One region of the Streptomyces sp. NPDC054770 genome, then DNA from elsewhere that is predicted to be linked to it. Evidence: riboswitches for the same ligand, from Rfam matches in the RefSeq annotation. Region 1 holds a riboswitch; each other region holds the start of a gene.
The links. Region 1 has a riboswitch for S-adenosylmethionine ahead of ACWGKQ_RS49035 (amino acid ABC transporter permease). Riboswitches for the same ligand answer to the same signal wherever they lie in the genome.
Positions count from the first base shown of each region.

Region 2: it holds a riboswitch for S-adenosylmethionine, as region 1 does, so the genes downstream of both, ACWGKQ_RS43720 (aminotransferase class V-fold PLP-dependent enzyme) here and ACWGKQ_RS49035 (amino acid ABC transporter permease) in region 1, are expected to answer to the same signal.
Region 3: it holds a riboswitch for S-adenosylmethionine, as region 1 does, so the genes downstream of both, ACWGKQ_RS29615 (putative leader peptide) here and ACWGKQ_RS49035 (amino acid ABC transporter permease) in region 1, are expected to answer to the same signal.

Region 1 covers NZ_JBSHBL010000123.1:15,369-20,671, reverse strand. The annotation lists gene ACWGKQ_RS49055 (hypothetical protein) at 1-360, opposite strand, end outside; gene ACWGKQ_RS49050 (hypothetical protein) at 451-708, opposite strand; gene ACWGKQ_RS49045 (hypothetical protein) at 904-1,035, shown strand; gene ACWGKQ_RS49040 (glutathione S-transferase C-terminal domain-containing protein) at 1,136-2,008, shown strand; SAM riboswitch class IV at 2,086-2,209, shown strand; gene ACWGKQ_RS49035 (amino acid ABC transporter permease) at 2,596-3,576, shown strand; gene ACWGKQ_RS49030 (amino acid ABC transporter ATP-binding protein) at 3,573-4,361, shown strand; gene ACWGKQ_RS49025 (transporter substrate-binding domain-containing protein) at 4,457-5,303, shown strand, end outside.
Region 2 covers NZ_JBSHBL010000087.1:13,952-19,254, reverse strand. The annotation lists gene ACWGKQ_RS43735 (rhomboid family intramembrane serine protease) at 1-258, shown strand, start outside; gene ACWGKQ_RS43730 (Lrp/AsnC family transcriptional regulator) at 255-536, shown strand; gene ACWGKQ_RS43725 (hypothetical protein) at 562-1,227, opposite strand; gene ACWGKQ_RS43720 (aminotransferase class V-fold PLP-dependent enzyme) at 1,371-2,735, opposite strand; SAM riboswitch class IV at 2,919-3,035, opposite strand; gene trpD (anthranilate phosphoribosyltransferase) at 3,419-4,483, opposite strand; gene qcrB (cytochrome bc1 complex cytochrome b subunit) at 4,641-5,303, opposite strand, start outside.
Region 3 covers NZ_JBSHBL010000039.1:34,242-39,544, forward strand. The annotation lists gene ACWGKQ_RS29610 (MFS transporter) at 1-982, opposite strand, end outside; SAM riboswitch class IV at 1,267-1,380, shown strand; gene ACWGKQ_RS29615 (putative leader peptide) at 1,414-1,530, shown strand; gene ACWGKQ_RS29620 (ABC transporter substrate-binding protein) at 1,764-3,383, shown strand; gene ACWGKQ_RS29625 (ABC transporter permease) at 3,387-4,346, shown strand; gene ACWGKQ_RS29630 (ABC transporter permease) at 4,343-5,266, shown strand; gene ACWGKQ_RS29635 (dipeptide ABC transporter ATP-binding protein) at 5,263-5,303, shown strand, end outside.

The DNA of each region.
Region 1 (5,303 bases):
GCCCAGCAGGGTGTCGGAGTAGAGGCTGTCCAGCAGCCGCTGGCAGTCGGCGGCGTCGGACTTGGCGCTGAGGAACTCGGCGACGTCGACCTTGCCGACCAGCATCTGGTTGCGCCAGGTGGCGGCGTCGTTGGCCAGTTGCCAGTCGTCCTCGATGTCGGCCGGTGTGATCAGCGCGGCCTGGGCCCCGGCACCGGTGAGGGTAGGGGTGCGCGACGGGGACGGGGAGCGTTCGGCGGCGGGGGAGACGGGCGCGGCCTCGGGGGAGCCGCTGCCGTCCGTGCATGCCGCCGTGGCGAACAGGGTCCCCGCGGCCAGGGCCGTGGCGATAACACGCGCGGGTCGGGACGGACGGGTCATCGCGACTGCCTCCTCGGGAACGCGGTACGTCCCTCCACGCCACCACCGGCCACCGGCGCCGACCACCCGCGCGTGCCATTCGGGTGAGCGTCAGGATCCGGTCGCCGTGATCCGCACCCGCCGGCTGCCGCAGCGCGGGCACACCGCGTCCGTGAGCGGCGACGGTACGGCCCGGCCGGCCTCGTCGACGTACTCCAGGGTGCTCTGCAGGTCCGGATCGGCGACCGGGTCGGTGAAGAACACCGCCTGGAAGGTGGCCTCCCAGCCGTGCCCGCACCGCCCGCAGCGGAACGCGAAGGTCTCGGGCACCGCGCCGGGCACGGGCCCGGGACCCGGGGGCTCGGTCATCGGCTCCGGCTCCTGTCACTCGGCCCCCCGTCCCCCAGGGCACCGCCCCTTCCGTCCGGCGGCAAGTCGGGGCCTGGGCGTGGCTGGGGCCGGGCCGGGCCGGGGCCGGGCGTCCCAGGCGTGGACGCCCTCTTGACGCCGGGCGGAGGCGGATCGACACTCCAGAAGAGAATCCTAGTGAAAAGGTAGGGAAAGATGGGTCGCCTGCGCACGCTCACCGGCAGACAGCGCCGCGAGAGCCCCGCGCCCTGGGCCGGCCCCCTGCTCACCTCCCGCCGCCACCTCGACCTGCTGCGGATGTGCGGCGCCACCGGCCGCAGAGGCTGAGCGCCCATCCGTCAGGACTCACCAGAGCTCGCCGAGCACCCACCGACGAACGCTTCCGCCGCGCGTACGTCCGCGCGCCCGCCCGCCCCCGGGGAGACGCATGTCCATCACTCCACTCGCCGCCGTGCCGTCCGTCCGCACCGCCCCCGCCTTCCGTGGCCGCATCGGCCGGGACGCGCGCAGCGGTCACTACGCCGTGCCGCGCCGCTACCGGCTGCACCTGTCCACCGCGTGTCCGGACGGCCTCCGGATCGCCGTCGGCCACAGCCTGCTGGCCCTGGACGACTGTTGTCCGGTCACCTTCCTCCCCGCCGTCCCGGACTGTCCCGACGGCAGCCACCCGGCACTGCGCCCGCTGTACGAGGCCAGCGCCCACCACTACTCGGGACCGGCCCTCGCGCCGGTCTTCAGCGACGACTGGTCCGGCCGTATCGTCAGCACCCACAGCCGGGACATCCTGCGCGACCTGGACCGGCACTTCGGGGACGGCGTCGCCCGGCTCTACCCGTGCGGCGCCGAGGCCGAGATCGAGGCCGTCGAGCGGCTGTGCGCCGAGGACATCGAGCAGGCCGCCCAGCGGGCCGGCCGCGAGGGCGGCGACCCAAAGGCGCTGGCGGTGCTGCTCGCCGCCCTGGCCGACCTGGAACGCCGGCTGACCGGGGTGGAGTTCCTGGTCGGCGGTCAACTCACCGCCGCGGACATCGAGTTGTGGGTGACCCTGGTGCAACTCGACACCGTGCACCGCAACCACCTGGACGCCACCGCCGTGCACGCCATCGCCGGCCACCCGGTGCTGTGGGCCTACGCCCGGCGGCTGGCGGCCCACCCGGCCTTCGGTGCCCACCTCGACCTCGACGGCATCGCCCGCCGTCACCACGGCCGTTGCCAGGGCCTGGAAGCCGCCGGCGCGGCCGTCCAGATCCTGGACTGGGCGGGCCACGCAGCGGACGCTCCCGGCGTTCCGCGCAGGTGAGAGCGGCCCGAACCGTCCCGCCAGTCGGACAGGCGTTGACATTCGTTCGGGCAACTGCGTTACTTACGGACCAGAACGGTCAAGAGCGTCAGCGTCAAGCCCTGGCTTGCTGACCGGCAACCCTCGCATCGCGGTGGGGTGCCCCAGGTGACGACCGGACCGACGACGTTTCGGCAAGCGACGATTCGGTAAGCGCGAGGCCCCCGGGGCCGGCTCGACAGTGACAGGTGACGGACATGTACGCAGCTTCCAGGACGGCCCAGCGCCGCGCCGTGGGCTGCGTACGCCCGTACCCGAGCCCGCTCGTCGCCGACCGCGCCGTCGATCTGCTCCGTGTCAACAGCGCCCTGTGTAGCGCGTGTACCGCACCGGGCTGTGCCCGCTGTCGGGTCTGACCAGGCCTTTCCGCCGATCTCCCGCAGCTTCGCACCCCAGCGTCCCCGTCGAAACACCGGCCGCCCGGTGTGCCGCCGTCCGCCCAGCCCCGTGTCCCGCGCGCCCCCGCGCACCGTGCCGTGCCCGAACACGGTACGGTGCGCGGCCCCCGCCGTGGGACACGTGGGTGTCCGACTCCGCCGGAGCCCGCCATGAGTGAACCCCCAGGCGCCACGATCGCCCCCGAGGCACCCCCCGCCGCCGACGAACCGTCAAGACCCCTCGCCGCACAGCGAGTTCTGCCACTGCGCAGGCCGGGACGGTGGATCGCCACCGCCGTCGTCCTGGTCCTGGCCGTCCAGTTCGTGCACGGACTGGTGTCCAACCCCTTCTACCAGTGGGACCGCTTCGGCTACTGGTTCCTGCGGCCGACCATCCTCGACGGGCTGGTCATCACCCTCGAAGTCGCCGCCTACAGCGCGGTGTTGGGCCTCCTCGGCGGCATCCTGCTCGCCCTGGCCCGGCTCTCCAAGAGCCCGGTGCTGCGCGCGGTCAGCTGGACCTACGTATGGGCGCTGCGCTCCATCCCGCTCATCGTGGTCTTGCTGTTCCTCTACAACTTCAGCGCCCTGTACAAGACGTTGAGCATCGGCGTCCCCTTCGGACCGGCCTTCTTCTCCTTCGACGAGTCGAAGCTCGCCACCGACATGGTGGTCGCCGTCATCGGCCTCAGCCTCAACGAGGCCGCCTACGCGGCCGAGGTGGTCCGCGGCGGCATCCTCTCCGTGGACCAGGGCCAGCACGAGGCGGCCGCCGCGCTCGGCCTGCCCAAGGGCTACCAGTTCCGCCGGATCGTGTTCCCGCAGGCGCTGCGGTCGATCACCCCGAACTACGTCAACCAGCTCATCGGCCTGATCAAGAGCACCTCGCTGGTCTTCTACGTCTCGCTGCTCGACCTCTTCGGCACCGCGCAGACCATGGGCTCCACCTACCCGGGCGACATCGTGCCGCTGCTCCTGGTGGTCACCGTCTGGTACCTGATCCTGACCAGCGTCGTCTCCGTGATCCAGTTCTACGTCGAGCGGTACTACGCCCGCGGCGCCACCCGCACGCTGCCGCCGACGCCCCTCCAGAAGCTGCGCACCGGCCTCACCGACCTGCGCGCCCGCATCCGCCGGGAGACCGCCGTATGAGCAGCACCGACACTCTGGAGACGGCCCCCGCCGCCCTGGAGATCCACGACGTCCACAAGTGGTACGGCGCCCACCGCGTCCTGGACGGCATCGACCTGACCATCCGTCCCGGCGAGGTCACCGTCATCCTGGGCCCGTCCGGCTCCGGCAAGTCCACCCTGCTGCGGGTCGTCAACCACCTGGAGAAGCCCGAGATCGGCCACGTCAGCGTCAACGGCGAGCCGATCGGCGTGAAGCGGCAGGGCGACCGGCTGAAGGAGCTGAGCGAGCGCGCCATCCTGGCCCAGCGCAGCCGGATCGGCTTCGTCTTCCAGAACTTCAACCTCTTCCCGCACCTGACCGTGCTGGACAACGTGGCCGCCGCCCCGGTCGCCACCGGAAAGCTCACCAAGCCCGAGGCCCAGGCCCTGGCCAAGGAACTCCTGGAACGGGTCGGCCTCGGCGAGCGCGTCGGCGCCTACCCCCGGCAGCTCTCCGGCGGCCAGCAGCAGCGCGTCGCCATCGCCCGCGCCCTCGCCCTGCGCCCCGGCGTGATCCTCTTCGACGAGCCCACCTCCGCCCTGGACCCCGAACTCGTCGGTGAGGTCCTCGCCGTCATCAAGGACCTGGCGACCAGCGGCACCACCCTCGTCATCGTCACCCACGAGATCGGCTTCGCCCGCGAGATCGCCGACCGGGTCGTCTTCATCGACGGCGGCAGGATCGTCGAGCAGGGCCCGCCCTCCGAGGTCCTCGACAAGCCGCAGCACGAGCGGACCAGGGACTTCCTCAGCAAGGTCCTCTGAACCGCCGCACCCCCGGACTTCCCCCCACGCAGAACCCCCACGCAGAACCCCCACGCCCAACCTCCGCACACCTCTTCCAGCGACAAGGAACGGCCATGCCCACCCACCTCACCCGACGCAGCCTGATCAGAGGCATCTCCGCGGCGACCGTCGTCGCCTCCCTCGCCGCCGGGCTCGCCGCCTGCGGGGGCGACAGCGACGCGGCCACCACATCCGGCAGCGCCGCCTCCGGCACGGTCACCGTGGGAGCACTCTCCAACGGCGCCGCCAAGGAGACGACGCTCAAGGTCTCCGAAGTGAAGTCGATCAGCGCCGAGCTGCCCAAGGCGATAGCGAAGAGCGGCAAGCTGGAGATCGGCGTCGGCTTCCTGCCCGCCGGTTCCCCGCCGCTCGGCTACGTCGGCTCGGACCAGAAGACCCTCACCGGTTCCGAGGCCGACATCAGCCGCCTGGTCGCCGCCGTCCTCGGTCTCCAGCCGGAGCTGAAGAACTCGACCTGGGAGAACCTCTTCATCGGTCTGGACAGCGGCAAGGTCCAGGTCGCCTTCTCCAACGTCACCGACACCGAGGAGCGCAAGCAGAAGTACGAGTTCGCCTCCTACCGGGAGGACAACCTCGGCTTCGCGGTGGCGGCGGACGACAAGTGGAACTTCGACGGCAACTACGAGAACCTCGCCGGCAAGACCGTCGCCGTGGGCGCCGGCACCAACCAGGAGCGGATCCTCCTGGAGTGGAAGAAGAAGCTGGCCGCCGAGGGCAAGAAGCCGCTCACCGTCAAGTACTTCCAGGACAACAACAGCACCTATCTCGCGCTGGCCGCCGGGAAGATCGACGCCTACCTCGCCCCGAACCCCTCGGTCGCCTACCAGGTCTCCCAGACGAAGGGCACGGGCAAGGCGGTCCGGAACGCGGGCACCTACTCCGGAGCCGGAGCGTCCCTCC
Region 2 (5,303 bases), on a different contig from region 1:
CCCAGCGCCCGCGTGACCAGTCTCCTCCCCTTTCTCTTCTTCCTCCCGCTGCGCTTCCCGGCCTGGGTGGTGCTCCCCTTCTGGGCGGCCCTCCAGTGGCTGGCCCTGAACCAGGCCTCCTCCGGCCCCGGCGTGGCCTACCTCGCCCACCTGGTCGGCTTCGGACTCGGCTTCGGCTACGCGTGGGTGCGGTACGGCCGTACGACTAAAGTGAGATCCGCCCCAGCTCCGGCACCCGAGGGAGAGAACCAGCCGTGATCACCGCGATCGTCCTCATCAAGACCAGCGTGGACCGGATCCCCGAGATCGCGGAACGGATCGCCGCGCTGGAGAGCGTCAGCGAGGTCTTCTCCGTCACCGGCACCTACGACCTGATCGCCATGGTCCGGGTGAAGCAGCACGAGGATCTCGCCGAGGTCATCCCCGGCTCCATCAGCAAGATCCCCGGCGTGGAGGCCACGGACACGCACGTCGCGTTCCGCACGTACTCCCAGCACGACCTGGAGGCGGCGTTCGCCATCGGCCTGGACAGCTGAACCGAGCGGTCCGGGCCGGGCGGCGTCAGTGCCGCAGGGCCGGTGCGCCGGCGGGCGTACGCCGCGCGGCGCTGCGGTAGGCCGAGATACCCAGGGCGAGCAGCCAGTAGCTGAGGAACGCCCCCATCAGGGCGGTGGTGCCCCAGCCGTTCGCCGCGTAGAAGTGCGCGGGGTCGTTGCCGAAGAACACGGACGGCACGAAGGCCAGGTTGACCGCCGCCAGGGTGCAGGCGGAGCGGCCGGTCCAGCGCGGCAGCAGGCCGGTGCGCGAGATCCCGTGACCCACCGCGGTCAGGCAGAGGGCGAGCATCAGGCGGCTGATCGCCCCGTAGAGGATGTACGTGCCGCTGACCGCGACGGTCGGGTCGATCGGATGGTCCGCGGCGATGACCGCACCGCCTTCCAGCCCGCTGGAGACCAGCGTGACCGTCGCGTAGACCAGTCCGGTCGCGAAGGCCATCGAGCCGATCCATTCGCGGGCCGGGTCGGCCCGTTTGACCAGTTCACGGAAGGCCGTCACGAACACGACGACGAACGCCAGTCCGACGATCTGGAGCAGCAACCTGGTCAGGACGTTCGAGTCCGGCGGCGAACCGGAGTAGACGAAGTAGAGCGGTACGTCGACGATGAAGGCGGCCGCGGCGGTGATGGCGGCGAGGCCGGTCAGGCGCCTCGCGAGGGTCTCGTTCATGGGTGTGTCCCCCGGTTCCCGGTGTCGGATTCCTCGTCGGCCCGTTGCCGACTACCTGAATCCTGGCGTTCACGACGCTTCCCGTCGCTGGGCCTGGACACCGGACCCGGGGGTGGTCCTGCCGACACCCCCCCGCGGGTGGGTCAGCTCACCGCCGGGACACAGCGGCCGTCCTCCGTGCGGTACGACCACTTCGCGCCGTCGGTCACCAGTTCCCGCACCGCCGTCACGAAGCGCTCCACGTGCTCGTCCGGCGTGCCCGCGCCGAAGCTCACCCGGATGGCGTTCAGGGACTTCTCGCCCGGTGCCGCCTCCGGCGCCCCGCACTCGCCCTGGGTCTGCGGGTCGGAGCCCAGCAGGGTCCTGACCAGCGGGTGGGCACAGAAGAGGCCGTCGCGGACGCCGATGCCGTACTCGGCGGAGAGGGCGGCGGCGAAGTGGGAGCTGTTCCAGCCGTCGACCACGAAGCTGATCACTCCGACGCGCGGGGCGTCGTCGCCGAAGAGGGAGAGGACCCGGACCTCGGGAACCTCGGCCAGCCCGGCCCGCACCTTCTCGATCAGGTGCTGCTCGCGGGCGACCAGGGTGTCGAAGCCGGCCTCGGTGAGCGCCTTGCAGGCGGAGGCGATGGAGTAGGCGCCGATGACGTTCGGGGAGCCCGCCTCGTGCCGCGCCGCGCTCTCGTGCCACTCCACGGCCACTCCCCCGTCCTCCCGCCGGGTGACCTTGCGGCTGGCGCCGCCGCCCGCGAGGTAGGGCTCGGCGGCCTGCAGCCAGTCGGCGCGGCCGGCCAGGACGCCGGAGCCGAAGGGGGCGTAGAGCTTGTGGCCGGAGAAGGCGACCCAGTCGACGTCCAGGTCCCGGACGGACACGGGGTGGTGCGGGGCCAGCTGGGCGGCGTCCAGGACGATCCGGGCACCGTGCGCGTGCGCGGCGGCCGCCAGCTCCCGTACCGGCCACAGCTCGCCGGTGACGTTGGAGGCGCCGGTGACGCAGACCAGGGCCGGGCCGTAGGGGTCGCGGTCGGCGAGAGCACGCTCCAGGGTCTCGACGGCCTGCCGCGGGGTGCGGGGCGCGTTGAGGTAGGTGACCCGGGCGTCCTTCCAGGGGAGCAGGCTCGCGTGGTGCTCGGTCTCGAAGACGAAGACCTGGCAGTCGGCGGGGACGGCGGCGGCGAGCAGGTTGAGGGAGTCGGTGGTGGAGCGGGTGAAGATCAGCTGGTCGTCGGGGCGGCAGTCGAGGAACTCGGCGACGGTGTTCCGGGCGTTCTCGAAGAGGTCGGTCGACAGCTGGGAGAGGTAGCCGGCACCGCGGTGGACGCTGCCGTAGTAGGGCGCGTACGCCGCCACGTCGTCCCAGACCCGCTGGAGGGCGGGGGCGCTGGCCGCGTAGTCGAGGGCGGCGTAGGTGACCTCGCCGCCGGTGACGAGCGGGACGGTGACATCCCGGCCCAGAACGGGCAGTGGGGCACAAAGGGACTGGGCGGCGGCAGCGGTGGTGACAGACATGGCGAACTCCTGTGAGAGCTGAGCGAAATCGCCGGGCCGGACGGACGGTGCGTCGACGGCACGGGGAAAGGTGAAAGGGGTGTGCGGAGGCGGGGCTCGACGCCCTATCGCATTCGCTTGCTCACAGAGGACTCCCTCGACGACCAGGACCCCTGGGCTGTGCCTGCTCGAAGAAGCGTGAGGGGTCCGCGCTTGCCGTAGACCTCGCTGCCTACGACCTGGTCTTCACCCGGGGCACCCCGCCACGGACGGAGGGTTGCCGGACAGTCGGCCGGGGCCTCATGACTGTCACTCATGACCTGGGAAGAAACGTAAGTGAAGTGATCGCCGCCGCGCAACTCCTGTCCGGATGACGGAACACCGCCAGAAACCGACGCCGGCTCGGCACCGCCGGGAAGGCCGTGTGCGGTTGCGCGCCGTTGCGGCGGAAAATCACGACCGCCCAACGGAAGAGACCGGCAGAGGACGCGACGGAAAGAGGAAGCGGCGACGGCTCCCGCGCGAAGTGGGGCACCGCCGGGAAGGCCGGTGTTGTTGCTCGCCGTTGCGGCGGAGAAGAAGGTGATGCCGGTCCGAATTCATCGGCACCGACGCCGGACTCCTCTTTCCGCCGCAACGGCGATCGGCCACGACGGCGTAGTCCGGCGGTGCCGTACCGTGCCTGAGCCCGCCGACCGCGGCCCCTACCTGTTCGTCGCCGCCGCCCAGCGCTCCAGCGCCCGCTTGGCGGCGCCCGAGTCGATCGACTCCGCCGCCTTGGCCATGCCCGTCCGGAGCTGTTCGGCCAGGGTCCCCGTGCCGGGGTCAAGGGCCACCAGGGCCGCCGCCGAGTTCAGCAGGACCGCGTCCCGTACCGGGCCCGGCTCGCCGTCCAGGAGGCGGCGGGCGACCTCCGCGTTGTACGACGGGTCGCCGCCCCGCAGCGCCTCCACGGGGACCAGGTCGATGCCGGCGTCGCGGGGGTCGAAGGTCTCCTCCGTGACCTTGCCGTCGCGGACGATCCAGACGTGGGACGTGGCCGTCGTCGTGAGTTCGTCGAGGCCGTCGTCGCCGCGGAAGACCAGGGAGGAGTTGCCGCGTTCCGCGAAGACGCCCGCCACGACCGGGGCCATGCGCGGGTCCGCGACGCCCACGGCCTGGGCGCGCACCCGCGCGGGGTTGGTCAGCGGGCCGAGGATGTTGAAGACCGTGCGGATGCCCAGCTGGCCGCGCGCGGCGCCCGCGTAGCGCAGCGCCGGGTGGAACTTGATGGCGAAGCAGAAGGTGATGCCGGCCTCCTCGGCGACCTCGGCGACCCGCTGCGGGGTCAGGTCGAGGTTGACGCCGAGCTTCTCCAGGACGTCCGAGGCCCCGGACGCGGAGGAGGCCGCGCGGTTGCCGTGCTTGACGACCTTCGCCCCGGTGCCGGCCACCACCAGCGCCGACATCGTGGAGATGTTGACCGTCTTCGCGCCGTCCCCGCCGGTGCCGACGATGTCGACCGTGCGGCCCGGCACCTCGATGACGTTGGCGTGGTCGTACATCGTGCGGACGAGACCGTTGATCTCCTCGACCGTCTCGCCCTTCGCCCGCAGGGCGACGACGAAGCCCGCGATCTGGGCGTCGGTCGCCTGGCCGCGCATGATCTGGTCCATCGCCCAGGCGGTCGCGTCGGCGCTCTGGTCCTGGCCGTACAGCAGCGCGTTCAGTACCTCGGGCCAGGAACGGCCCGCCGCGATGTCGCCTCCAGCGGGGGTCACAGCGCTCATAAGGCCGCTCCTGATCGTCGTCATCGTCGTCGAATTCGCCGTACGCGAATTAACCGGTTTTCCCAGGGCCCACCCTATCCAGCTCCGGGCACCGCAAAGGGCCCCCGTCCGTACACCGGACGGGGGCCCTTCGGCTGTGGCGTGGCGACGCCTTCGATCAGTGGTGGCCGTGGCCGCTCGTGATCTCCTTGTACTCCTCGACGGTGGGCTTCGGGATCTGGTTGTCCTCGCCGTAGTAGGCGTTGCTCAGCTTGGCGCGGAGCTTCTCGGAGCCCTTGATCTTGCGCTCGACACCGTTCTCGTCGACCGCCGGGCCGACCTGGGCCGGCTCGTACTGGTGGTGCGCCGTGAGGGTGTGCAGCTGCTCCTGCGAGAGCGGCTCGTGGACCTCGATGAACTCACCGTGCGGCAGCCGCTTGATGATGCCGGTCTCGCGGCCGTGCAGCACCTTTTCGCGGTCGCGGCGCTGGAGGCCGAGGCAGATGCGCTTGGTCGCGATGAACGCGATCACGGGTCCGGCGAAGAAGAAGATCCGGACGAACCAGGTCACGTCGTTGATCGACAGGTGGAAGTGGGTGGCGATGAGGTCGTTGCCACCACCGATCAGGCCCACCATGTACACGGTCACCCAGGCGACACCGAACCCGGTACGGGTCGGGGCGTTGCGCGGGCGGTCCAGGATGTGGTGCTCGCTCTTGTCGCCGGTGACCCAGGACTCGATGAACGGGTAGAGCGCGATCGCGCCCAGCACGAGCCCGAACAGGACCAGTGGGATGAAGACGCCCAGGACCAGGGTGTGGCCCCAGAAGTTGATCTCCCA
Region 3 (5,303 bases), on a different contig from region 1:
CGGCGGGCAGCAGCAGGGCGAGGAAGGCGGGGTACGTGGGCATGACCGCCGCCAGTGCCTCGAAGCCGCCGAACAGCAGCGCGCCGGCCACGACCGTCCGTACCCGGGGCGAGACACCGCGGGTCGCGGCGACCGTCCCGGCGACGGTGCCGACGGCCAGTGCGGTGTTCATGAGACCGAGTCCCCGGGAACCGACGTCGAAGACGCGCCCGGCGAACAGGGTCAGCGTGGTGGGGAAGTTGACCGCGAAGGTGGCGGTCAGGCCGAAGACGGTGAACACGCCGACGAGTTCGGGCCGGGCCGCCACATAGCGCAGCCCCTCCGCGCCCGCCCCGGTCCACGGCGGCCGGGAGACGGCGCGCGTCTCCCGGGCCGCCCGCGCCCGTGGCCGGATCGAAAGCAGACCCGCGAGGACGACGGTGAAGGACACCGCGTTGAGGGCGAAGACCCAGCCGGTGCCGATCGCCCCGATCAGCACACCGGCGATCGCCGGACCGATCAGGCGGGCGGCGTTCAGGGACAGGATGTTCAGACCCGCGGCCTTCGGGATCAGTGCCCGTCCGACCAGCTCGGTGACGAAGGACAGGCGTGCCGGGTTCTCCACCGTGAACACGCAGCCCAGTCCGAAGGACAGGACGTACAGCAGCCACAGCGCGGCATGGCCGGAGAACACGATGACCGTCAGGAGCAGTGCCTGGCCCGCGTACAGCGTCTGCGTCCACAGCAGCAGGGTCCGGCGGTCGTGGCGGTCGGCAAGGACCCCACCCCACAGGCCGAACAGCAGCACGGGGGCGAACTGCAGCCCGGCGACCCAGCCGAGCGCGGTTCCGCTGTGGGTGAGCGTCAGGACGAACCAGTCCAGCGCGACGCCCTGCATGGCGCTGCCGATGTTGGACACCAGGCCGGTGCTCCAGTAGATCCGGTAGTCACGGACCCGCAGCGCGGCGAACGCCCCTGTCGGAGCGGTGCTGTTGACGGCCATGCCTCTCTTTCCGGCAAGTCACGACGAGTTGGGACGCACAGGGGCGGGAACGGCCGCACGGCGACGGCGTGTGCGCGGCTGGAGAAGGGTGAAGGGAGCGCGAGTGGTCAGCGACAGGTCTGGTCGAACTGATCGGCGCGGCGGCCCGCCCAGAACGGGTCCAGCCGCACGGTGCGTGCCTGACCTGCGGTCTCCATGGCCGGATCAAAGCACACGGCACAAGGTGCGTCCACCATGCGTCCCGGCATTGACGTACGACAAAACCGGTCCGTACGATCGCCAACGGCATTGAGTGTCAGCGTCAAGCCCTGGCTCGTTGACCGGCAACCCTCCCACGCGGTGGGGTGCTCCAGGTGAAAGCCCGGCGGGGTCAGCGACGACTCCCGCAAGCGCGTGGCCCCGTGACCGGGGCCGGAGAAGGGAGGACCGGTATGCGGCACAGCGACGATCCGGCTGTCTCCCTCGCCGACGCCTCGGCGTACTCCCGGCTCTCGCGTCGGCGCCACATCGATCTGAAGCGCTCGACCAGCTGCCTCTGTCGGGTCTGACCGGCCCGGCTGCCGCCGGTTGACCCCCTGTCACCGGCCACGGCCCCTTCGCGCCGCCCTTCCCCCGCGCCACCGGTTCCCGGTGCCGTCTGCCTGCCACCCCCTTGTCTCTGCACAGCGCCACCCCGGCCGGTTCCGATCCGGCCGGGGCCGCACGCCCCTGCACGGCCGTGCCTCGCTGCCCCGTAGCCCGGCACCCCGTGCCGGGTGACACGAGTAGGAGAACTCCCTCCGTGACTGCACTCCCGGATTTCAGACCCTCCCGATGGGCGCCCCTGGCCGCGCTCCTGACCACCAGCGTCCTGCTGACCGCGTGCGGTTCGGGCGACGACGGCTCCGGCGGCAAAAGCGGCCCGGCGAAGTCCGGCGGCACCCTGACCTTCGCGGTGGGCTCCGACTCCGGCTGCGTGGATCCGCAGCAGGTCGCCAGCAACGAGACCATCTACTCGGTGCGCCAGATCGTGGACTCCCTGACCGACCAGGACCCGAAGACCGGCAAGATCGTGCCGTGGCTCGCCAAGAGCTGGGACATCAGCGCCGACGCGACGACGTTCACTTTCCACCTGCGCCCGGGGGTCACCTTCAGCGACGGGTCGAAGCTGACCGCGCAGGTGGTCAAGGACAACTTCGACGCGGTGCCGAACCTCGGCGCCCTGGGCACCCTCGCCGAGGGCTATCTGAGCGGCGTCAAGAGCACCACCGTGGTCGACCCGCTCACCGTCAAGGTGACCTTCAAGCAGCCCAACGCCCAGTTCCTGCAGGCGACTTCGACCCACTCGCTGGGCATCGAGTCCTCGGCGAGCGTCAAGAAGACCCCGCAGCAGAAGTGCAGCGACGGGGTGGTCGGGTCCGGGCCGTTCGTGCTCAAGCAGTACGTGCAGAACCAGTCGATCACCCTGGACAAGCGCACCGGATACGACTGGGGCTCCTCGCTGTGGTCGAAGAAGGGCGAGGCCTACCTGGACAAGCTGGTGTTCAAGGTCGTGCCCGAGGCCGGGGTGCGGGCCGGCAGCCTCCAGTCCGGGCAGGTGGACGTGATCAGCAGCGTCGGCAAGGCCAACGAGGCGGCGCTCAAGGGCGGCCAGGTCGCCCTGCAGAACCGGGCCAACCCCGGTGTGGTGTTCGGTCTGGGGCTGAACAACTCGCGGCCCCTGCTGAAGGACGCGAAGGTGCGCCAGGCGATCCTGGCCGCCGTCGACCGCAAGCAGATCGCCGACACCGTCTTCCCCACCGGCACCCAGCCGGCGACCAGCGTCCTGGCGCACACCACGCCCGACTACACCGACCTCTCCACTGACCTCGCCTTCGACGCGGCCAAGGCCAAGTCCCTGCTGGACGAGGCCGGTTGGCAGGCGAGCGGCGACGGCATCCGCACCAAAGCCGGCAAGAAGCTGAGCCTGACCATCACCTGGTTCCCCAACGCGGCCACCAACCAGCCCGCGCTGGAGCTGGTCCAGCAGCAGCTCAAGGCCGTCGGGATCGACGTGGTGCTCAAGCAGCTCCCGGTCACCCAGTTCGCCACCACGCTCCAGTCGGGTGACTTCGACGTGGTGTGGGGGAACGCGACCCGCGCCGACCCGGACATCCTGCGCAGCTCCTTCTCCACCCGGCTGGCCAACTTCTACCGCTTTCCCGCCAGTTCGCTGGACACGGCCCTTGCCGCGCAGGCCGCGACCCCGGACACCGCGAAGCGCAGACAACTGGTCGCCGAGGCACAGCGGTTGATCGTGCGGAACGCGTACAACGTGCCGGTGGTGGAGCTCCAGACCCAGCTCGGCGTCTCGAACAAGGTGCACGACCTGACATTCGACTCCGGCAGCCGCGTCCAGCTGCACGACACCTGGATCGGCTAGCGGATGCGCCGCTATGTGATCAAAAGGCTGGCGCAGGCGGTCGGAGTGCTGTGGGCGGCCTACACCGTGTCGTTCCTGGTCCTGGACTTCCTGCCCGGTGACCCGGTCTCCGCGATGGCCGGGGCCGGAATGGACTCGGGTCAGACGGATCCGGCCCAACTCGCCAGGCTGCGGCACGAGTACGGCTTCGACAAGCCGGTGCTGGTCCAGTACGCCGAGTATCTGGGCCGGGCGGTGCGCGGGGACTTCGGCGACGCCGTCTCCACGGGCCGCCCGGTGACCGCCACGCTGGCCGACGCGCTGCCGCAGACACTCCAGCTGACCGGTGCGGCGCTGCTGCTGGCGGTGCTCCTCGGCGGCGGGCTCGCGGTGGCGGCGACGTACACCTCGCGGCGGTGGCTGCGGCAACTGCTGCTGTCGCTGCCCCCGTTGGGGGTGTCGGTCCCGACGTTCTGGGTGGGACTGCTGCTGGTCGAGGCGTTCTCGTTCAAGCTGCACTGGTTCCCGGCGTTCGGCAACGACGGGCTGCGCGGCCTGGTGCTGCCGGCCCTGACACTGGCGGTGCCGACCGGCGCGCAGGTCGCCCAGGTGCTGGCCAAGAGCCTGCTGACCGCGCTGGACCAGGCCTATGTGGAGACCGCGCGGGCCAAGGGCGCCGGCCGGTGGCGGGTGCATCTGCGGCACGCGCTGCGGAACGCCTCGCTGCCCGCGCTGACGGTCGTCGGCCTGCTGGTCGGGCAGCTGATCGCCGGTTCGGTGGTGGTGGAGACGGTGTTCTCCCGCGACGGTCTGGGCCGGGTGACCGCGGAGGCGGTCACCACCCAGGACATCCCGCTGGTCCAGGGGGTGGTGGTGTTCGGCGCGCTGATCTTCGTGGCGACGAACCTGCTCGTCGACCTGGTCTATCCGCTGCTGGACCCGCGGATCGTGGTGGCCTCGGAGAGAAGGGCGAGCCTCGCATGAGTCAGAGCCTTGTCGACGACCAGGCCGAGGCCGCCCTCGGCCTCGCCCGGCCGGTCGGGGACGGAACGCCCGCGGAACCCGGCCGCCCCGCCGGGATCCGCCGGGTGCTCCGCTTCCTGCTGCGCCGCCCCGGTCTGCTGCTGTCCGCCGCCGTCATCGTGCTGGTGGTGCTGGCCGCCTTCTGGCCGGATCTGTTCACCTCGCAGGATCCGCTGAAGGGGGTGCCCTCCCAGAACTTCCGCGGCCCGAGCGGCAGTCACTGGTTCGGCACCGACGAACTGGGCCGCGATGTCTTCTCCCGCGTGGTCCACGGCGCCCAGCTCTCCCTCAAGGCCACGCTGATCGCGGTCCTGGTCGCGTTCGTGGTCGGCGGTCTGCTCGGCGTGGTCGCCGGGTTCGTGGGCCGCTGGGTGGACGACGTGCTGATGCGCTTCGTCGACGTGCTGCTGTCCATCCCCGCGCTGTTCCTGTCGCTGGCCCTGGTCACCGCGCTCGGGTACGGGACGGTGAAGGTGGCCGTCGCGGTCGGCATCGCCAGCGTCGCCTCCTTCGCCCGGGTGGCGCGGGCCGAGGTGCTGCGGGTGCGGCAGGCGGTGTTCGTCGAGGCGTCCCGCTCCTGCGGGGCCCGCTGGTACTCGGTGCTCGGCCGGCACGTCCTGCCCAACGCCGCGGGGCCGGTGATCGTGCTGGCCACCCTGGACTTCGGCTCCTCGATCCTGGCCGTGTCGGCGCTGAGCTTCCTCGGCTACGGCGCACCGCCGCCCGCCCCGGAGTGGGGCACGCTGATCTCCGACGGCCGCAACTACCTGGCCAACGCCTGGTGGCTGACCGCACTGCCCGGACTGGCGATCGCCGCGACCGTACTGGCCGCCAACCGCGTCGCGCGGGCGCTGGACGGCGAATGGGCGCGGCAGCGATGACCGACGACGCGCATGAGACCGGTGACGCACGCGGGAA